3 regions of the Burkholderia sp. BCC1999 genome follow, and region 3 is predicted to be linked to each of the others. Evidence: predicted binding sites of a transcription regulator. Region 3 holds the regulator's gene; each other region holds the start of a gene.
The links. The regulator FNR, encoded in region 3, switches genes on or off when oxygen is low (the NO sensors DNR and NnrR bind a similar motif). The targets are predictions, from matches to a motif close to TTGATNNNNATCAA.

Region 1 (7,401 bases), on a different contig from region 3:
GCGCGAGTTGGGTTTGTCAGGTGACGTGGACATGGTCGGGTGTTGATCGTTGGGGATCGGGGTCCGGACGCGCGCACTCCGCATGCGTCGTATCCGGTACGGCAGCCATGCCGCACGCGGCCGGCCGTCCTGTTCTTTCGTGTGTTGCGAACAACCTCGATGCGGGCAGCGGCCGCGCACTGCGCAGCGGCGCCTTCATGCAGCCGCACGACGCGCCGGTTCCGGCTGCGCTGTACGGATCGACCTCTTATTGGGCCTGATCATCAGACAAATGGCGGCCTTTCGACCGGCATCTGCCCGCCATCGCCATGACCCTTATTCAACTTAGACGCCGCGTTTGCCGACGGCAAGCGCAACGTGCACGACCCTCTTTCGGGCCCGGCGACGAGTGCCGCGAATTATATATGGAACCGGTTCCATTACGAGGGGGTTCGATGCAATTCAATGCATCGAAAATCGCAACAATTGAAAAATCCGAAAGCTGGAATGCGCAAGGACGGCGCGATGGCAGCCCGATGCGCGCGCGGCGCGGGCGATTGTGCTGCGGCGTGCGCAGCCGATGGCTGTGGCTTTCCAGCCACGCGCCGCAGCGCCGGCCTGCCCGTCGACCCGGACGGCCTGGACGCCCCGGCCGGCATCGGCGAACGGATCGCCGGTGTCGCCCGCCTGTCACGGGAATCCGTTCTTCGTCGAAAGCGGCGTCGGTTCGATCGATGCCGTACCGGCCGAATGTCCTACCCGGCCCGGCACGACAGCGAGCCGACCCGCGCGCCGTTCACCACGGCCAGAACATCGACGCGATCGACAGCGCCAGCGCCGCGCACAGCGGCGAGTAATACAGCGTGTCCATTCGTGCGAAACGCGACCCGCGAACTCGCTTGAAGAAGCCGACATAGCGGAAATCGCCGACGGCGCGCACCGCGAAAATCAGTGCGAACGCAACGACCGCGAATGCGATCGTGCCGGGATACGCGTTGCGCCCCAGCCAGCCGGCACGCGCGGCGACCACGCATGCGCCGCCCAGCAGCGCCGCCGCGACGGCAAGCGTGCCGATAACGGTCGGCCGCAGCAGCGACACGCCATCCTGTTCCGGAATCGCCGCACGCTTGCCGCGCTGCCCGCCCAACGCCCAGTAGACGTGAACGAGCGCGATCGCGCAAAGCGTCGGCACGCTGAAATACGCACCGGTCATGTCGGTAGTGTCCTTGTCTCGTTGTTCTGCCGGAAGGGTTCCGGCACGCGGCCCCGGCCCGCGCCACGCATGACGATACCGAAACCCGGCAACGCGTGCATTGCGACCTCCGGTCGCAACCCGCGGCTGCGCATGGTGCGATGCAGTGCGCGTGAGCGTCGCACGGGGCGGCCGCTTGACTTCCCTTGACGTGCTACTACCCTGTTATTCCAGTACCGCGGGTCGGCATGCCGCTGCACGATCGTGCCGCTCGCACGACAACGATAACGAAGGCCATGGAGGCGACTCATGCTGATCGGTGTGCCGAAGGAGATCAAGAACCACGAATATCGCGTCGGCCTCACGCCGGCCGGCGCACACGAACTGACGCGGCACGGCCATCGCGTGCTCGTGCAGCGCGGCGCGGGCACCGCGATCGGCCTGCTCGACGACGACTACACGGCCGCCGGCGCATCGCTCTGCGACGCCGCAGACGAAGTCTTCGCGCGCGCCGACATGATCATCAAGGTCAAGGAACCGCAGCCGGCCGAATGCGCGATGCTGCGGCGCGGCCAGATCCTCTATACATACCTGCATCTCGCGCCCGATCCCGACCAGGCAGCCGCGCTCGTGAAATCCGGCGCGGTCTGCATCGCGTACGAAACCGTGACGGGCCCCGGCGGCGGCTTGCCGCTGCTCGCACCGATGAGCGAGGTGGCCGGACGCATGTCCATCCAGGTCGCCGCCACTCATCTCGAAAGCCCGCGCGGCGGCCGCGGCCTGCTGATGGCCGGCGTGCCCGGCGTGCCGGCCGCGCACGTCGTCGTGCTCGGCGCGGGTGTCGTGGGCACCGGCGCGCTGCAGATGGCGGTCGGCCTCGGCGCGCGCGTCACCGTGCTCGACAACAACGTGAACCGGTTGCGCCAGCTCGACCTCGTGTTCGCCAACCGGATCTCGACCGTCTGCTCGAATGCGCATACGGTCGACGAAGCCGTGCGTGACGCCGATGTCGTGATCGGCGCGGTGCTCGTGCCGGGCGCATCGGCGCCACGGCTCGTCACGCGCGCCATGATCGCGACGATGCGCACGGGTGCGGTCGTCGTCGACGTCGCGATCGACCAGGGCGGCTGCTTCGAGACCTCGCATGCGACGACGCATGCCGACCCGACCTTCATCGTCGACGGTGTCGTGCACTACTGCGTCGCGAACATGCCCGGCGCGGTCGCGCGCACGTCGACCTTCGCGCTGAACAACGCGACGCTCGGGCATGCACTCGCGCTCGCGGACAAGGGCTGGAAGCAGGCCATGGCCGACGATCCGCATCTGCGCGCGGGCCTGAACGTCTGCGACGGGCACATCACGTACGAAGCGGTCGCGCTGGCGCTCGGCCTGCCCTATGTGCCGGCGGCCGGCGTGCTCGCATGACCGTGCCGGCATGAAGTGAACGCACGGCGGGCGCCAAGCGCCGCCCGCCGCGTTCACGCGCCCTTCGACCGGCTCCGCTTCGTCCTGCTCCCCTCGCCCATCGTACGTGCCAGCAGCGGCCGCAGTTGCGCGAGCGTGCGCGTATTCAGCACGTCGGGCCGCGTCAGCCAGCCGCGCCGTGCCTGATCGACGCCGTACGCGAGGTTGTCGAGTTCGTCCACGCGGCACGCATCCGAGCCGATCGCGACCGGCACGCCGGCCTTCGCGGCCTCCCGGCACCAGATGTCGGGCAGATCGAGCCGCCGCGGCTGTGCATCGAGTTCGACGAAACAGCCGCGCGCCGCGGCCTGCGCGATCACGCGCGGCACGTCGAGTTCGCATGCCTCGCGTTCACCGAGCACGCGGCCGGTCGGGTGCGCGAGAATCGTGAAATGCGGATGGTCCATCGCGCGCAGCATCCGATCGGTCTGCGCGTCGCGCGACAGGTCGAAGCCGTCACGTACCGCGCCGACCACCAGATCGAGCCGGCCTAGCATCGTATCGGGCACGTCGAGGCTGCCGTCCTCGCGAATGCCGGCTTCCACCCCCTTGAGCAGCACGAAATCGTCGAAAGCCTCATTGACGCGATCGATCTCGTCGAGCTGCCGCGCGAGCCAGTCGAAATCGTGACGGCCGCGGCCGGCATGCGGTGCGCGGTCGGTCACGGCCAGGTACGCGAGCCCGCGCGTACGGGCCGCAGCCGCCATTGCGCGCAGGCTGTCGCGTCCGGCCGACGCATCGGTATGCGCATGCAGGTCGCCGTGGAGATATCTGCGTTCGACCAGGGCCGGCAGCGTGCCGGCCCGCGACGCGTCGATCTCTCCGCGATCCTCGCGCAGCTCGGGCGGCACCTCGTGCAGCCCGATGGCGGCGTAGACCGATGCCTCCGTGTCGCCGGCAATCCGCTCGTCGCCGCGAAACACACCGTATTCGTTGATCTTCAGGCCGCCGGCCTGGGCGATCCTGCGCAGCGCGATGTTGTGCGCTTTCGATCCCGTGAAATAGACGAGCGCCGCGCCGAACGCATCGGCATCGACAACCCGCAAGTCGACCTGCAACCCGCTGGCGAGCACGACGCTCGACTTGGTCGTGCCGTGCGCGAGCACACGCGCCACGTCGGCGTAGTCGACGAACGCATCGGCGACGGCGACCGGGTCGCTTGCGGTGACGAGGATGTCGAGATCGCCGACGGTTTCGCGGCGGCGACGGAAACTGCCGGCCGGCACGGCTTGGCGGACGCCCGCGACCGCGCGCAGGCGGTCGAGCAACGGCATCAGCGATTGTGCGGCATCGGGCAGCAGGAAGCGTTGCGGCTCGCGCTGCAGGCGATCGTCGATCGCTTCGAGCAGATGGGCTTCGGTTTTCGCGCCGAAGCCCGGCAGTTCGCGCACATGCCCGTTCTTCGCTTCCGCGCGCAGCTGTTCGAGCGAATCGACGTGCAGCGCATCATGCAGCGCCTTCACGCGTTTCGCGCCCAGCCCCGGCACGTCGAGCAACTCGACGATCGCACCCGGTAGCGCATGTCGCAGCGTTTGCTGCAATTCGCAGGTGCCGGTCGCGGCGATCTCGCGCAGCTTCGACGCGAGATCCGGCCCGATCGACGGAATCTTGCCGAGATCGTCGCCGTTCGCGACCATCGCCGGGATATCGCGACCGTAGTCGGCGATCGTCCTTGCGGCATTGCGGTAGGCCCGCACGCGAAACGGATTAGCGCCCTGGATCTCGAGCATGTCGGCGATCTCGGCGAACACGGCCGCGCACTCGGCATTGTGGATCGGCATGATCGGCGTGGCTCCCTTCCACGTGGATGGCGCCGTGCGCTGGCGCGACGGCGTCTGCCCGCCCGGCATCGCATGTCGACGCTGCCGGGCGCCCGACCTTCATCGTACGCCCGCTACGCATCGCGTGCAGCGCCGTTGCGGCCGCGACGTCAGAGGGAGGCGCGCGGTGTCGTGGCGTAACGCCGCTCGTAGATCGACTGGCAATGCGTGCAGCGCTCGGCGGTCGGTCGCGCCAGCAGGCGCTCGTAGCCCACCGCGCCGTCGCAATCGATGCATTCGCCGTAGCTGCCGTCGCGCATCCGCTGCTGGGCGCGGCCGACCGCACGCAGCTCGGTCAGCTTCATGCCGATCAATGCATGATCGACGTCGACGAACAGATCCGCGTTCGCCTCGTCGCCCTCGTCCGGTGCCGCGCCGGCAAGGTCCGCATAGGATTCCGACGCGCGCTGGTCTTCACTCGTGCGGATCTCCGCACGCAGCGTCTGCTCGCTCTCGTTCAGCCGCTGTTTCAGCGTCTGCCGTTGTTGTTGGTCGAGCGCCATGGTCGTCTCTCCTGTTCCGGGTTCCGCGCGAAAAAGTGCGGCGCGCGGTGTCGCGCCGGTGCGCGGCGAAGCAGCGTCACCGCCATGGCCGCGCGTCCGGATGCGCGCCCGGCAGCATGAAGCGCAGGACGCATTCGACGCAGGATAAACCCATTGAACACGCGTGTGTTGACCGGAATCAGCGTGCAGGCCGAGCGGCCGAAAATCGGGGACGGACGCGAAAACCCGACATCGCCGGATTCGTCTGACGCAGGCGCCGCCGGCATCGATCCAGCCGTTGCGCGGGACTGCGTCACCGCGCGTCAGGCATCGGCACGGACGATGTCTAGCAACGCGCGCGCCGAGCGCTGCCAGCTGTACTGCTGCGCATGCTCGCGACCCATCGTGCGCAGCCGCGTGCGCAGTTCGGGCTCATCCATCACGCGCGCGATGGCGGCCGCGATGTCCGGCGGCGAATAGGCATCGCAGAACAGCGCGCCCCCACTGCAGACTTCCGGCAGCGAACCCTCGTGCGAAACGATGACGGGGCACCCGCATCGCATCGCCTCGAGCGGCGGCAGTCCGAATCCTTCGTACAACGATGGAAAAACGAAACATCCCGCGTGCTCGTACAGCGCCTTCAGTTCGCCGTCGGTCACGTAACCGGCCCACGTGACGTACGGATCGTCTTCGCGCAGGCCGGCCTCGCGTACACCGAATATCTTCGCATTCGCGCCGCCCGCGATCACGAAGCGCAACGTCGGGTGCGACGTGCGCATCAACGCTATCGCGGCCAGCGCGCGCCCGAGATTCTTGCCGGGCGCGAGCGAGCCGACGAACAGCACGTAGCCGTCCGTCTCGAGATTCAGGCGCGACAGCACGCCGGGATCGGCATCGATCCGGTCGATATGATCGACTGCGCCCGGCACGACGGACAGGCGCGCCGGCGGCACACCCAGGCGCGCGGCCAGCCGCGCCCGCGAAAAATGCGACACCGTCACGATATGGCGCGCGCGCCGCTTCAGAATGGAGAACGCGAAGCGGTACCACAGACGGAACGCGAGCGAATAGCCGGCCGGCAGATCGAAGATCGCCGCGTCGTGAATCATCACCAGCTGATCGCGTTTCGCCAGCGGGCCGATGTTGCACAGGCTCAGCAGGGTCCGGCCGCGCGTCGTGCGCGGCAGTGTCCATTGTTCCCACAGCGCACCGTGCCGGCGCCCGGTGGTCTGCGGCCGTGCGCCGGCCGGCATGGCCGCCGGATCGTGATCGGCCGGCACGACGAGCGACGGTTCGTCGCCGGCGCTCGCGATGCGCGCAAGTTCGGCCGTCAGTTCGTATGCCACGCGCTGAACGCCCGTCATGCGCTGCGCGGTAAATTTCCCGTTGACTGCGAGGCCGCGCAACCGCGCGGTGTGCGCGGCTGTGCCGACGCCCCGTTCCGCGCGCGTGTCCTGCAGTACCGGTGCGCTTCGCTCCCGAATCGACGTTGACATGATCGTGACTGTTCCGATGGCTGCGACGCGAAGAAGCGTCGCCGGACACTCCGCGGCGCGGAATGCTGCTGTGCCGTCAGTGTGTCCGCCTCCATCGTTCCGGTCGGTACGTTCGACCGCACAACACACGGCTTTCCTGACGTTTCGTCATCCTCAGAAAGCGTTGCGCCCGATGAAGCCGCGCACGATCGTCAACAGGATGATCTTCATGTCGAACCAGAAGCTCCAGTTCTGCATGTAGAAGAGATCGAACTTCACGCGCGCCGCCATCGCCTCGACCTTGCGCGTCTCGCCGCGGTAGCCGTTCACCTGCGCCCATCCGGTGATGCCCGGACGCACGCGATAGCGGTACATGTAGCAGTCGATCAGTTGACGATAGAGGTCGTCGTGTTCGATTGCGTGCGGACGCGGCCCGACGACCGACATCTGCCCGAACAGCACGTTGAAGAACTGCGGCAGCTCGTCGAGCGACGTGCGCCGCAGGAAGGCGCCGACACGCGTGATGCGTGCATCGTTGCGCGACGCCTGCCGCAAGACGCCCGGCTGCGCGCGATGCACACGCATCGTCCGGAACTTCAGGATGTCGAACTCGCGGCCGTCCACGCCCTTGCGGCGCTGCCTGAACAGCACGGGCCCCGGCGACGACAGCTTGACCGCGACGGCCAGCATCGACAGCAGCGGCAGCAACGGAATCAGCACGCCGAACGCGAACAGCCGGTCGAACGCGAACTTCGCCCACAGCTCCGGCGCAGAGCTCGGCGTGGTCGCGAGATTGATCGCCGGCATGCCGAGCACGTCGGTCGCCGAGCGATCGACGACCGCCATCTGCCGCACGTCGGGCAACAGCCGCAGCTCGACGAATTCGTCGCGCAACTCGCGCACGATGCGCTGGATCCGCCATTCGTGCGACATCGGCAGCGTCAGCCACACTTCGTCGATCTGGCCGCTGCGGATCATGTCGCGCAGCG
Region 2 (7,401 bases), on a different contig from region 3:
GGAATTCCTCGCCGTTGGCGCGCAGCCCGAACAGCACGCGCTGACGGCCCATCTGCCGCTCGGACACGCCCGTCACGCCGAACTGGTCGACGTGCTTCGCGTGCGCGGCGCGGAACCGCTCGGGGATGAAGCGCGACAGCGGCGCGCCGATCGCCTCCATCGCGGACACGCCGAACACCTGCTCGGCCATCGGATTGAAGATCACGACCGTCTGCTTCTCGTCGATCGTGATGATCGCTTCCATCGACGAACGGATGATGCCCATCATCCGCGCCTCGTTGAGGATGCCGCGGCTGCTCGCGCCGGCATCGGCAGTCGCGCCGGACCGGCGGCGCTGCAGCGCATGGACGAGCGCCGCGAAGGCGAACGACGCGATCAGCCCCGCGGCGAGCACGGTGCCGGCCGCGCGCTGCGCACCGGTCGCGCTCGGGCGGCCGTCCGCGGAATAGGCGAGCGTCAGCGCGGTGCCGCCGAAATTCAGCACGTCGGTGCGTCGCATCAGGTCGGGCGATGCCGACGCTTCGTCGGTCGTCGACTCGACGCTGACGATCGCGCGCGGACCGCCGCCGGCCGTCATCCACAGGTCGATTCCGCGTTCCGCGTCGAGCGCGCGCTCGACCAGGCGCCGCGGGCTCAGCGCCGCGAACAGCACCCCGTCGACGCCGGCTTCACGCGTGCCGGACGGCGTGACGGCCGCATTCGGCGACAGGGTCACGGGCAGGAACAGCGTCAGCGTGCGGGCGTCGCGGGAGGCATCGTCGTCGGCCGGGTGGACGCCGAGCGCGATGTCGCCGGTCTGCAGCGCGCGCGTCAGCGGCGCCGCGTCGGATACACCGAAGCGGACGACCGGCGAGTTCGAGGCGGGCGCGCTGAGCGCCGCGGTCGCAAGCGGACCGGCCGGCAGCGGCTTCGCGCCGGCGAGCCCGCCGCGTGCGGCCGGCGACAGCGGCGCATAGCCGATCTGCCGGACCGGCGAGCGGGCGCTGTCGAGATCGAGCGTCTCCGCATACCGGCGCCATTGTTCGGGCGTCATGTCCGGGACGAGACCGAACGCGCCGCGCGCGCCTTCGAGCACGGCAACGCCGGCCTGCAACTCGTGGCGCAGCATCGCGGTCACGTGCGTCGTGCGGCGTTCGAAGCGCGTATGGACGGCGCCTTGCCACTGCTCGCGCACGAGCAGCGCGACGCCGAGCGACAGCACGGCGCCGGCGCATAGCGCAACGACGCCAGCCGCGAGCGGCTGGCGTAACATGGTCTGGAGGCGCGTGGGCCCTCGGGCGTCACGCGTCGGGGTTCCACTGGCGGTCATTCAATGGCCATTCTGTTGGTCGGGCAGCCCGGGGCACTCGGGCAGCGCGGCAAAACCGGGGAAAACTCGCACCGGCTGCGTGCAACGTCTGTTTTCAAGATGAAATTGTGCGCGTTTTACACGTTTTTTGTAATAGGGTCACCTGAAATTGCGGCGAACGGCGTGAAGCAACGGGCACGCCGGCTGCGTTTGACGCGCGTCAAGCCGCGCGCCGGCACGTGGGGCAGACTGTTCGGCAGGCAAGCCGGCACCGGGCCGGCTTGCGATGACGGGCCGCCGTGGCGCGATGCGCGACGCGTGCCCGGTCGGAGGGACGGACCATGTACAAACGGATTTTCGTCGGGCTCGACGGCAGCCCGAGCGCGCGTCTCGCGCTGAACGAGGCGATCCGGATCGCGGCGGCGTCCGGCGGTGAAGTCACCTGTGCATATGTCGTCGAGCACCGGCCGCAGCTCGTCGACGTCGACGCGGGCTTCGCGGCCGAGCGCGACGGCGACGCGGCCGCGACCGATGCCGTGACGCCGGTGCTCGACGACGCGAAAGCGGTGCTCGCGCAGCAGCATGTGACGGGCACCGTGCGCGCGCTCGACGCATACGGCGAGGATGTCGCCGCCGTGCTGATGCGCACGGCGGCCGAAGCCGACGCGGACCTGATCGTGATGGGCACGAGCGGCCGGCACGGCCTGCGCCGGCTGCTGCTCGGCAGCGTCGCGGAATCGCTGCTGCGTGCGGCCGACCGGCCCGTTCTGCTGGTGCGGCACAACGAACCCGGTACGCCGGCGGCTGCGTAGCACGCTGTGTGGCGCAGAAGCAGGCGCTGCCGCGAGCGGGATGCAGCAGCGCACATACGCCGGTAGTCCGCCCGATGAAACGCGCGACGCGCTGATCGGCGCATCGCGCGCAAGCGCGCCTGTCGTCCTGTCGTCGCAGGTTCGACGAGCCGGAAGCGGGCGCCCGTGACGCACCCGCGTGCCCGCGATTGCACACGCGGTTGCATCCCGACACGCAGTTCTGGCAGCATCGACCGGTGTCCGCTTGTTCGCCGCGCGCATGGCCGCGGCGATCGACGCAGGGGCATCCGGCTGGAACCGGTCGCACGGGCGATGAACGGGGCCGACCGCCGGATGCCGGTTACCTACCTTACCGACGTCATCCGCCATGCCGATCTCCGCTCCCGACCTGATTCGCCAGTTCGACCTGCAACCGCATCCCGAAGGCGGCTATTTCCGCGAAACCTATCGCGCGACCGATTCGGTCGTGCGTCCGGCCGACGGTGCGCCACGCGCTGCGTCGACCGCGATCTACTACCTGCTGTGCGACGGCGCGTATTCGTCGTGGCACCGGATCCGTTCCGACGAGGTCTGGCATTTCTACGCGGGCGACCCGATCGAAGTGTGGGCACTCGACGCGCACGACGGGCTGACGATCCACCGGCTCGGCAACCCGCTCACGCATCCGGGCACGGTGTTCCAGGCGGTCGTGCCGGCCGGGAGCTGGTTCGGCGCGCGCTGCGCGTCGCCCGAGCATGTCGCGCTCGTGGGCTGCACGGTGGCGCCGGGGTTCGAGTTTTCGGAATTCGAGCTGGCCGACGCAGCCGCGCTGGCCGACGCGTTCCCCGACTACGCGGAACACGTCGCACGGCTCGCGCAGCGCTCCGACGTGTGACGGTCACGGTATTGCCATCGTTGGCGCGAAGCCCGCGCCGACGGCGTGTGTTCCGCGCGATCGCGGCCAAACCCGTTTAGAATGCCCGTGATGCACATGGTCGGCCGCGGACGTGCCGCGGCGGCCGTTGCACTGCCGGTCCGACGGCTCCCGTCGCACGGCCCGCATGTCTTCCAGGAGCGCCGCCGTGTGGCACTTTCCCATCGCAATTCCATCGTCGCTCGGCCCGTGGGCCGTGTTCGCGAGCGTGTTGATCACGCAGCTCGGCGTGCCGGTGCCGGCCGTGCCGATGTTGATTCTCGGCGGCACGATGGCGGCAATGGGGCAGGCGTCGTGGGTCAGCATGTTCGCGGCGGCGATCGGCGCGACGATGCTCGCCGATTCGCTGTGGTTCTTCATGGGCCGTACGCGCGGCCGGCGCCTGCTGAACGGCCTCGTCCGCTTCTCGCTGTCGCTCGACACGACGCTGCGCTTTGCCCGTAACGTATTCGAAAGATACGGCGCGCCGCTGCTCGTGTTGTCCAAGTTCCTGCCGGGCCTCGGCCTCGTGTCGGCGCCGCTGCTCGGCACGACGGCGATCGGCGTCGGCGTGTTCCTGTTCTGGGACCTGGCCGGCGCGTCGCTGTGGGCCGCGTTCTGGCTGGTCGGCGGCGCGGCCATTCATGATCAGATCGTCCAGTTCGTGCTGTGGGTGCGCGCGAGCGGCGGCACGATTCTCGACGCGTTCCTCGCGATCTTCATCACGTTCCTGCTGTACCGCTGGGTGCGCCGCCTGCAGTTCCGCCGGTATCTCGCGCAGGTGCGCATCTCCCCGCCGCAACTCGTCGAGATGATGACGTCGGACGAGCCGCCGCTGATCTTCGACGCACGGCCGAAGGCGATCCGCGAGCGCGAACCGTACCGGATCGCCGGCGCGGTGCCGGTCGATCTCGATTCGCCGGACCTGCTCGACCCGGAACTGCTGAAACGTCCGATCGTCGTCTATTGCGTGTGCCCGAACGAGGCCACGGCCAAGCGCCTGATCGCGAAGATGCAGCGCAAGAAGATGATCCACAACATCCGCGCGCTGAAGGGCGGCCTCGATGCGTGGGAAAAGCACGGTTTCCCGGTCGAGCCGATGCCGGCCGATCTCGACGCGTCGCGTTATTTCGTGCGTCCCGAACACGGCGCGCTCGAAGGCGAATATACGGTGCGCGCGACGTTGTCCAAATAAATGCGCGCGCGATATCGCGCGCATTCGAATTCCGCCTCCGGTTTCACGCATGGCGATTTCGTGAAAATCGGCTGGCGTGAAACCTCTGATCCTCCATATAATCCCGCCTGCATATTGCGTGCGCCTGATCGCGCACCTTCGACGCGTGTTCGTTCACGCCGAAAGCGATTGATCCCGTTGTCGTCCGTTACGCGCACAGCCGCGTCACACGGGCCGCACGGGCGTATTCCGTAAAAGGCCCGATCCGCTTTCCGGATTGTTCCGGGAAGTACGGATAATCCGCGGCGATTCCCATCGGATTGACGCAGTATCCGCGTCGTTTCTCATTCGGAAAACGGCGGCGGGGATTATTTCGTTTTCGGTTGCCGAAATTGGCATGAACGGTCGCGCATTGACATCGACACAATGACGGCGGCCCGCTCGCGGCTGCCAGGAGACGGACTTGAAACAACCAGAAGACCAGCTGCACCGCGGGCTGGAAGAACGGCACATCAACCTGATGGCGCTCGGCGCGACGATCGGCGTCGGCCTGTTCCTCGGCTCCGCCACCGCGATCCGCACGGCCGGCCCGGCCATCCTGCTGACCTACCTGCTGGGCGGCATCGCGATCTTCCTGATCATGCGCGCACTCGGCGAAATGGCGATCACCAATCCGGTCGCCGGCGCCTTCAGCCGCTACGCACGCGACTACCTCGGGCCGCTCGCCGGCTACCTGACCGGCTGGACCTACTGGTTCGTGTGGATCGTCACCTGCATGGCGGAAATCACGGCGGTCGGCGTCTACATGCACATGTGGTTCCCCGGCGTGCCGAACTGGATCTGGGCGCTCGCCGCGCTCATGACAATGGGCTCGGTGAACTTCATCGCGGTCAAGCTGTACGGCGAATTCGAGTTCTGGTTCGCGCTGATCAAGATCGTCACGATCGTGCTGATGATCATCGGCGGCGGGCTGATGATCGCGTTCGGCATCGGCAACGGCGGTGTCGCGACCGGCATCTCGAACCTGTGGTCGCACGGCGGCTTCATGCCGAACGGGATCAACGGCGTGATCGCCGCGCTGCCGATCGTGATGTTCGCGTATCTCGGCGTCGAGATGCTCGGCCTCACGGCCGGCGAAGCGCGCAACCCGGAGAAGTCGCTGACGAAGGCCGTGAACTCGGTGTTCTGGCGCGTGCTGATTTTCTACATCGGCGCGCTGTTCGTGATCATGTCGCTCTATCCGTGGGACCAGATCGGCACGCAGGGCAGCCCGTTCGTGATGACGTTCTCGCGGCTCGGCATTCCGGCCGCCGCCGGCATCATCAACTTCGTCGTGCTGACCGCGGCGCTGTCGTCATGCAACAGCGGCCTGTTCAGCACCGCGCGGATGCTCTACAACCTCGCGCAGCAGGGCCAGGCGCCGGCCATGCTCGGCCGCGTGAACCGCAGCGGCGTGCCGGTGTACGGCGTGATCGTGTCGGTCGCGCTGCTGCTGATCGGCGTGCTGCTCAACTATCTCGCGCCGCAACACGTGTTCACGTGGCTCACGTCGGTATCGACGTTCGGCGCGATCTGGACGTGGTGCGTGATCCTGATCGCGCAGATGCGCTTTCGTCGCACGCTGTCGGCCGACAAGATCGCGCGCCTGCCGATCCGCGTGCCGTTCTATCCGCTCGGGTCGATCGTCGCGCTCGGTTTTCTCGCGCTGGTCGTCGTGCTGATGGCATTCACGCCCGATACGCGCGTCGCGCTCGTGATCGGGCCCGTGTGGATCGTGCTGCTCGGCATCGCGTATGCGCTGTTCTACGCGAACCGGCCGGCCGCCTCCGCACCGACAAAGTCGTAAGCGGGCCGGGACAGGGAGCCACGCGATCGTTGATCGCGATCATGCGCGGGCGGGCAGGACGACCTATGCTGAACAAATCGCTTGTCCGCGCTTCGCGTGGCTACCCGCCGATCCTTGCGACCGCGGCGGCTGCCCGGCCGCCGCGCGCCGCTTCCACGCGAGGCTCCCGTCGTCGTTCCGCGACGACGCGCACGCACGGAGGCTTTCGCCATGCAGCCTGCCCATTCCATCCCGACGCTCGCGCGGATCGCGCTGGCGGTCGATCCAACACCCGAATCGCTGTCCGCCGCACGCTACGCCCGCACGCTGCTGCGTCCCGGCATGCGATTGCGTATCGTCTGTGCAATCGACAATCCGCGCCTCGTGCTGCCCGATATCCCGCGCATCGACGCGCTGCTGACGTCGGCGCGCGAGGACATGATGGGCGAAGCGCACGCCATCAACGCGCGGATCGCCGCGCTGTTTGCCGACAGCGGCATCGAGGTCGAGCAGGTCATCGTCGATACGTCGGTCACGGGCGGCACGGTCGCCGATGCGCTGGTGAACGACACGTCGGCATGGCAGGCGGACGCGCTGGTGGTCGGCGCGAATCCGCATCATGGGCTGTTGCGGCTCGTCGAAGGCGCGATGTCGGACACGCTGTCGAAGCGCGTGCGCTGCGCGCTGCTGATCGTGCCAGCCGCCTATGCACGGCCGTCGGACGGCGCGCTGCAGCGGCTGATGTTCGCGGTCGACGGCAGCGAGCCGTCGCTGCACGCGGCGCGTGTCGGGCTCGGCTTCGCGGCGCCGACGACGTTGCTGTACGCCGCCTACGTGATCGATCGCGCGGTTCGTCTGACCGATATCGTGCCGGTGCGTGCGCTCGAGGACGCGTACCGTGCGGAGGGCGACGATGCGCTCGCGAAAATCGCACCGCTGTTTCATGCGACCGGGAATCCGACCAAGCGCGGTGTCGTCGAAACGCGTCCGACCAGCGACGACGTGGCCCATGCGCTGATGCGCGATGCCGTGCACTGGCGTGCGGAACTGCTGGTGGTCGGCACGCATGGCCGGCGCGGTATCGCCGCCTGGCTGATCGGCAGCGTCGCGCGCCGCGTGGCGCACCTCGCTCAAGTGCCCGTGCTGCTCGTGCGCGGCGCGGCGTGAATGGCGCGGCATCGCGCACGAAGCCGATGTCGATTGACCTGCATCAGAAACGGCATGCGCATCGCGTGAGACAGTAACGGAACATCCGGCGATGGCGATGGTCTGTCGTGCATGAGCGACGACAACCGCGCGTGCACGCAAGCATCGAAACCGCCGATCCGGCGGGTCGCGATCGAACGCGCGCTTAAGCCGGCACATCGATTTCAGGAGCCGCGCCATCGATTGCATGGCGTGTCATCCACC
Region 3 (7,401 bases):
TCGGTCGCGTTGCAGGCCGACCTGTCGGATGCCGCGCAGATCACCGCGCTGATCGACCAGGTGTATGCGCGCTTCGGGCGCCTCGACGTGCTGGTCAACAACGCGTCGGTGTTCTGGCAGGACCACTTCCCGAGCTTCGACCTCGCGGCGTTCGACCAGGCGTGGGCCGTCAACTGCCGCGCGCCGATCCTGCTCACGCGGGCATTCTACGAACGCGCGCGCGCCGCCGGCACGCAGGGCGTCGTCGTGAACGTGGTCGACCAGAAGATCAAGGAAAACTTTCACCGCGACCACTTCAGCTACACGGTCGCGAAGGCCGCGCTCGGCAACCTCACGCAAATGCTCGCGCTGTCGTCCGCGCCGGTGCTGCGCGTGAACGCGGTGTTCCCGGGGCTGATGCTGCCGAGCGACGACCAGACGCAGGCCGACTTCGAGCACGCGAGCCGCGCGTCGACGCCGCTCGCGCGCATCGCCGGCCCCGACGACGTCGCGAGCGCGATCCTGCTGCTGACCGGCAATGCGTACAACGGCGTCGATTTCGTCGTCGATGCGGGGCAGAACCTGATCCGCGTCGACCAGGACGTGCTGTACAAGCACCGCTCGCCGGACGGCAAGCACTGACACACACGGCACGCGCCCGTGCGAATCGAGCGCACCGCCGCCCGCCACGTTAAGGCTTCTCGGCGCTCCCGCCTTCGCGAACCTTGCCCTGCGCGACACTCGTGCCGGGCGGCACGCTGTGCGTGAGCCACACGTTGCCGCCGATCACCGAGCCACGCCCGATCGTCACGCGGCCGAGAATCGTCGCGCCCGCGTAGATCACCACGTCGTCCTCGACGATCGGGTGCCGCGCATTGCCCTTGACCAGTGCGCCTTCGCCATCGGCCGGGAAACTCTTCGCGCCGAGCGTGACGGCCTGGTACACGCGCACGCGCTCGCCGATGATCGCGGTTTCGCCGATCACGACACCGGTGCCGTGGTCGATGAAGAAGCTCGGGCCGATCTGCGCGCCCGGATGGATGTCGATGCCGGTGGCCGAGTGGGCGATTTCATTGATGAATCGCGCGAGTAGCGGCACACCGAGCTGGTGCAGCGCGTGGGCGAGCCGATGGTGCATCATCGCGAGCACGCCGGGGTAGCACAGCAGGATCTCGGTGATGTGCTGCGCGGCCGGATCGCCCGCGTACGCGGCCTGGATGTCGCTGACGAGCAGCGCGCGCACCGCCGGTAACTGCCGGCCGAATTCGCGCGCGATTTCGAACGCGCGTTCGTCGAGTTCCGCGAACGGCGTATCGGCATGCTCGGGCAGGAACGGCAGCGCACGGCGGATCTGTTCGGACAGAATGCGCAGCGTGCTTTCGAGCGTATGGCCGACGTAGTAGTCGACGCTTTCGTCGGTGAGGTCCGGCGCGCCGTAATGTGTCGGAAACATCGACGCGCGCAGGCCGGTCACAATCTTGCAGATCGCATCGCGCGACGGCAGTTCACGGATGCCGCGCGGATGGCGCGTGCGATGGAGTTCTTCGCGCGACTCGCGCAAGCCGGCGACGATTTCTTCGAGGCCCCACTGACGGACGGGTGATGTCGACATATGCCAATGCAGGCGGCCGCGCTCGATCGCACGGCCGCTAATAAAGTGACGGGTTCCACAAGATTACCGCGTTTTTTGTCCGGGAGCGGCACACCGGGGATCGGCCGGACGGCCGACGACGCGCGAGCGCGACGGCGTCACATCGTGACGCTGCTCGCGTCGATCCAGCGCACGGCCCAGTCGCGCGCGTGCGCGATCGCGTCGCCTTCGTCGTTGAACTGGAGCTCGATCGGAAAAAAACGGTTCGCAACAAGCTCCCCGTCGCTCGATCGGGAGATCACGACATAGGGCTTGAACGAACCATCGCTGGCGCGCGCGGGCGCGCAGTTCAACAGATAACCGCGGTGCGTGAAGGCAGTAGTCGCTTGCATGAATCCGCCACCTCTAGTCCCTTGCTTTGTTGTTCACTACCCGTCTTTAAGGGTGCTGCGGCGCCCCGGCGCGGGCAGAGGCGGCGAGACTTCATCCCCTGTCGCCGCTTCGCAGGAAAAGAATCATACTCTGTAGAAAACGCGTCTTCTAGCTGAAATAAATCATGACAAATCAGTGCGCGTCGCGCGACCGCGGCGATCGCCCGCGCGCCTTTTCCCGTCGTGCCCGGAACGGGTTTTGCTTCGATCCGGAGCGTTTCGCCGCCAGGAGAGCCGCGATGGAATCATCCGGTCAAACAGGTCGTGTGCACCCGCGCAGTGTCGAACTCGACAACGACGACACGCACGACAGCACGGTCGACACCGACGGCAAGAACCGCGAGGCCACGCGCCTCGCCGGCGGCGGACCGATCTCGCCCGACCAGATCACGCGCAGCAACGCGTCGCTCGTCAACGCGATGCCCGAAGCCGGCGACGGCTTCGCCGGTTTCGACAGCCGCCCCGGCGGCAACCATCCGGCGTTCGCGCTGCGCGCGGGTTACATGGTGATCGAGAAAGGCTTCGACGCGCCGGCTCCGAGCGACGCGATGTACGGTCCCGTCCACAGGATGTACGGCAGCGCGTACTGGCCCGGCCACGGGCGGCGGCCGGAACGCATCATCGAGCTGACAGCCGTGCCGAGGTAGCCGGCGCCGCGTTTGAATCGATCGTTCGTTTGCGGAAGTTTGCGGAACGGCATCGGTCGCAGACCGATGGCGGCGGATCGGCGCGCGCGACCGATGCTCGAGTGAACGATTTCACGCATCGGCGTCGGCGGTTTCATGCGCACCGCGAATCGTGCCGATGCACATGCGTTGATCGAAGTCATGTCAAAACGGCGCAGTTGCGATTGAATGGCGATGCGTGCGGTGCATCGATGTGCCTGTCGCGCACGATCGACGTGCGTGCCCATGCAACGCATCGCGCCGCTGCATGCGCATGCGTTCCGCCACCGGCGCGAACCGCGACTACGACCGAGCCACGCGCCACCCCTCGCGCGACGCAGCATGCGCCGCGCGCATGGCCATTCGCCACGTCGACAGACGCAGCGCGGCCACTCGGCCCGACGGGCACCGCACTGCAAAGTCCCCGCCGTTGGTTTACTCTGCCTCGCAGCATTGCGCATTGCCCAGCCTGATCGGCCATCCGGCCGACTTCGTTTCAACCCGCCACTCGGAGACACTATGTACAAGCGTATTCTGGTTGCCGTCGACGGCAGCGACACGTCCCGCCACGCGTTCGATGCCGCGCTGGCGCTCGCGAAAGCACACGGCGCCGAGCTGCAGCCGTTCTACGTCGTCGAGAACGCCGCGATCTACTACAACGTGCCCGGCTACGATCCGTCCGTGCTGCGCGATCAGCTCGTCGCACAGGGCAACGAACTCGCGCAGGAATTCACCAAGCTGATGCAGGCAGCCGGCGTGAAAGGCGAAACGCGGCTGAACGAAGCGACGTCGCTCAACGATGTGTCGTCGCTGATCCTCGACGGCGCGAAGGCGTTCGGCGCCGATCTGCTCGTGCTCGGCACGCATGGTCGCCGCGGGTTCCGCCGCCTCGTGCTCGGCAGCATCGCCGAACAATGCGTGCGGCACGCCACGCTGCCCGTGCTGCTGATTCCGGCGGCTGCGAACGTCGACGAACAGGCCGCCTGAACGCCATCCGGCGGGCGCGACCGGTCGCGACGTTTTGTCACCCGACAGCGGCAACTTGCGGTGGGACAATGATTCCGTCGATTCAACGCCGGAGTAAACGATCATGCTGACGCCCGTCGCCACACGGCCCACCGCCACGCCTCATGTCGGTAGCTGGGCTCCTCGCCAGGCCGCGCACTGCTCGTCGTGCGCAATGCGGCACCTGTGCATGCCGCAGGGCCTGGCGCCCGAAGCACTCAGTCGCCTCGAGTCGGTCATCTGCGCGGCTCGCCCCGTCAAGCGCGGCGAAGCGCTGTTCCGCGAAGGCGACGCATTCGACAACCTGTACGCAGTACGCTCGGGTTCGCTGAAAACCGTCGCGACGCGCCATGACGGCCGCGAACAGGTCACTGGCCTGCATCTCGCCGGTGAAGCGCTCGGTCTCGACGGCATCTGCGACGATAGCCACCCGCGCACCGCGGTCGCACTGGAAGACAGCTCCGTCTGCGTGATCCCGTACAGCGCGCTGAAGACACTGTGCTCCGAAGCCGGCTCGATGCAGCTGCGCATGCACAAGCTGATGAGTGAACAGATCGTGCGCGAAACGTCGCAAACGATGCTGCTCGGCTCGCTGAATGCCGAAGAGCGCGTCGCGGCTTTCCTGCTCGACGTCTCGTCGCGTTACCTGAAGCGCGGTTACTCGCCGTCGGAATTCAACCTGCGCATGACGCGCGAAGACATCGGCAGCTATCTCGGCATGACGCTCGAAACGGTCAGCCGCACGCTGTCGAAGTTCCAGAAGCGCGGCCTGATCGAAATGCAGGGCCGCCACGTGCAGATCGTCGACTTCGACGGCCTGCAGCACGTCTGATCCCGCGCGGCGCGCACGGCTCGCGCACCGCCTGCATCGCACCCCGAATCAATCGAGAAACAGCGCGGCGCGCGTCTTCAGCGCCGCGCTGAAATCGTCGAGCCAGCCGATCGACAGACGCCAGCTCTGCCAGTAAAGATCGATGTCGATGGTTCGCCCGCGCGACATATCCACGAGTTCGCCCGCCGCCAGTTGGCGATCGACCATCCGGTCCGGACACATCCCCCATCCCAATCCCGTTTCGCATGCGCGCAGATAGCCTGCGACGTGCGGTATCCAGTGCTGCGGCGGATCGAGATCCGCGCGTGTCACGCGCCGGATGAAACGCGACTGCAGTCCGTCCTTCGGATTGAACATCACGCACGGCGCGCGGCGCAGCGCATCGCGCGTGATGCCCGCCCCGAAATAGCGTTCGTAAAACGCCGGCGAGCACACCGCGCGATAACGGATGCGCCCGAGCCGCTCCGACCGGCATCCCTGAATCGGCTCGGCCTGCGCGGTCACGGCGCCCTGCACGCTGCCGTCGCGAATGCGCGACGCCGTGTAATCCTGGTCGTCGATCACGAGATCGAGCAACGTCTCGCGCTCCGTGCAGAACGGCCCAACCGCGTCGATGAACCACGTCGCGACGCTGTCGTCGTTGACGGCCACACGCAACGTCGGCCATGCGCTCGCGATCTGGCCCGGCAGCGCCGGCATCCGGCCGCCCAGTTCGGCCTCGAGCAGCTGCACGCGCTCGGTATGCCGGCACAGCAGCGCGCCCGACGTCGTCGCGACGCACGGCTGCCCGCGCTTGACGAGCACGCTGCCGACGCGCTCCTCCAGCAGCTTCACGCGCTGCGACACGGCCGACGGCGTGACATTCAGCTCCTTGGCCGCCCGCTCGAACGAACCGTGCCGGATCACGGCCGCGAGGGCATCGAGCAACGCGTAGTCGAGCATTAGATTTCCTTAATCTGCATTAGGTGAATTAGCTTCTCTTATTTTCATGCTGACCGCAGACTAGCGCTACCCGAATCATTCGTCTACTGCTTCCACCGCTGCCCACCATCATGAACTGGCTCGCTTTTTCCCACGGCGCCGCCCTGTGCGGATCGCTCATCGTCACCATCGGCGCGCAGAACGCGTTCGTGCTCCGCCAAGGCATCATGCGCGCGCATATCGGCAAGATCGTGCTGCTGTGCGCGGTGTCCGACATGATCCTGATCGGCGCGGGCGTCGGCGGCGCGTCGGTGCTCGTCGAACGCTATCCGACCTTCGTCCATGCGGTGCTGTACGTCGGCCTCGCGTATCTCGCATGGTTCGGCATCAACGCGCTGCGTCGCGCATTCAAGCCGGGCCACGAAACGCTCGACGTGCGCGGCGACACGGTCGCACCGCCGTCGCAGAGCGGGCTCTCGATCGTACTGATGACGCTCGCGTTCACGTGGCTCAATCCGCACGTATATCTCGACACGTTCCTGCTGATCGGCACGGCCGGCGCACGCGAGCCGGAGGGCGCACGGCTCGCGTTCGCGATCGGCGCGATGACGGTCAGCATCGTTTGGTTCCTCGGGCTCGGCTACGGCGCGCGGCTGCTGGCGCCGTGGTTCCGCAAGGCCGTCGCGTGGCGTGTACTGGATGGCGCGATCGGCAGCATGGTGCTGTTTCTTGCGGCGGTGCAGTTGGGCTGACCGCCCCCTCGCACGGGCGGCCGACTGCCGCCCGTCTCCCCTTCCGCACCGGCGCAACGCTGGGGCAACCGGCCTCCCTTCATCGCGCTCCCCGCTGCAAAAAATCGCTCCCGATCGAATGCAGCCATACGGGACACTCACGTAACGGACGAAGCGTCCGCCATCCGCGGCAAGCCATCCGTCATCGCGGCAACGCGCCGGCTGCACGAATCGCAGCGATCGGCGAGAATGGCCGGTGTCCCGCGACAACGGCGGAACCGCACCGCGCACCCCGCCGTCCCGCCGCATTCGTATCGCCCCACCCCGCAGTTCAACCCCGTCACCCGCAGTTATCGGAGAGGAACATGGCACACCGCACCCTCGGCACATCGACCATCCAGGTTTCGCCGCTCGCGTTCGGCGGCAACGTCTTCGGCTGGACCGTCGACGAGAACGCGTCGTTTTCGCTGCTCGACGCGCTTGCCGACACCGGCATCAATTTCATCGACACGGCCGACGTCTATTCGGCCTGGGTACCCGGCAACAGCGGCGGCGAATCGGAAACCATCATCGGCAAGTGGCTCAAGCGCTCCGGCAAGCGCGAGCAGGTCGTGATCGCGACCAAGGTCGGCCTGCTGGCCGCACGCGCGGGACTGAAGAAGGACAACATCCTGAAGGCCGTCGACGATTCGCTCGGCCGCCTGCAGACCGACTACATCGACCTGTATTTCTCGCATCGCGATCTCGCCGACACGGCCCCGCTCGAAGAAACGCTCGGCGCGTATCAAACGCTGATCGACGCCGGCAAGGTGCGCATCATCGGCGCGTCGAACTACAGCGGCGCGCGCCTGCGCGAAGCCGCCGCCATCAGCCAGCGCGACGGGCTGCCGGCGTACCAGGTCATCCAGCCCGAGTACAACCTGATCGACCGCGCCGACTACGAACGCGATCTCGAGCCGGTCGTGCGCGACCTGAAGCTCGGTGTCGTCAACTACTATGCGCTCGCGAGCGGCTTTCTGTCAGGCAAGTATCGCAGCGAAGCGGACCTGAAGAAGAGCGTGCGCGGCGATCGCGTCGCCGGCTACCTCAACGAACGCGGCCTGCGCATCCTCGCGGCACTCGACGCCGTGTCGGCGAAGCACCGCACGCAGCCGGCCGCGATCGCGCTCGCGTGGCAGATCGCGCGACCGACGATCACCGCGCCGATCGCCAGCGCGACGTCGCTCGCGCAGCTCGAACTGCTCGG

Region 1: U5809_RS27825 (TraR/DksA family transcriptional regulator) is a predicted target of FNR. The motif match lies at 5,127-5,140, and genes of this name have one in related genera.
Region 2: U5809_RS22295 (universal stress protein) is a predicted target of FNR. The motif match lies at 1,499-1,512, and genes of this name have one in related genera.

What each region holds. Positions count from the first base shown of each region.
Region 1 is NZ_CAJPHP010000023.1:67,235-74,635, reverse strand. Features, by position in the region: gene U5809_RS27845 (gluconate 2-dehydrogenase subunit 3 family protein) at 1-33, opposite strand, end outside; gene U5809_RS27840 (DUF3995 domain-containing protein) at 776-1,192, opposite strand; gene ald (alanine dehydrogenase) at 1,481-2,596, shown strand; gene polX (DNA polymerase/3'-5' exonuclease PolX) at 2,650-4,416, opposite strand; gene U5809_RS27825 (TraR/DksA family transcriptional regulator) at 4,566-4,958, opposite strand; gene U5809_RS27820 (glycosyltransferase family 1 protein) at 5,261-6,433, opposite strand; gene U5809_RS27815 (undecaprenyl-phosphate glucose phosphotransferase) at 6,587-7,401, opposite strand, start outside.
Region 2 is NZ_CAJPHP010000015.1:76,226-83,626, reverse strand. Features, by position in the region: gene U5809_RS22300 (PAS domain S-box protein) at 1-1,309, opposite strand, end outside; gene U5809_RS22295 (universal stress protein) at 1,630-2,100, shown strand; gene U5809_RS22290 (cupin domain-containing protein) at 2,468-2,974, shown strand; gene U5809_RS22285 (DedA family protein/thiosulfate sulfurtransferase GlpE) at 3,162-4,187, shown strand; gene U5809_RS22280 (amino acid permease) at 4,630-6,012, shown strand; gene U5809_RS22275 (universal stress protein) at 6,223-7,158, shown strand.
Region 3 is NZ_CAJPHP010000009.1:283,047-290,447, reverse strand. Features, by position in the region: gene U5809_RS15760 (SDR family oxidoreductase) at 1-621, shown strand, start outside; gene epsC (serine O-acetyltransferase EpsC) at 671-1,591, opposite strand; gene U5809_RS15750 (hypothetical protein) at 1,729-1,962, opposite strand; gene U5809_RS15745 (DUF3005 domain-containing protein) at 2,241-2,648, shown strand; gene U5809_RS15740 (universal stress protein) at 3,186-3,653, shown strand; gene fnr (fumarate/nitrate reduction transcriptional regulator Fnr) at 3,757-4,503, shown strand; gene U5809_RS15730 (LysR family transcriptional regulator ArgP) at 4,552-5,445, opposite strand; gene U5809_RS15725 (LysE/ArgO family amino acid transporter) at 5,556-6,176, shown strand; gene U5809_RS15720 (aldo/keto reductase) at 6,521-7,401, shown strand, end outside.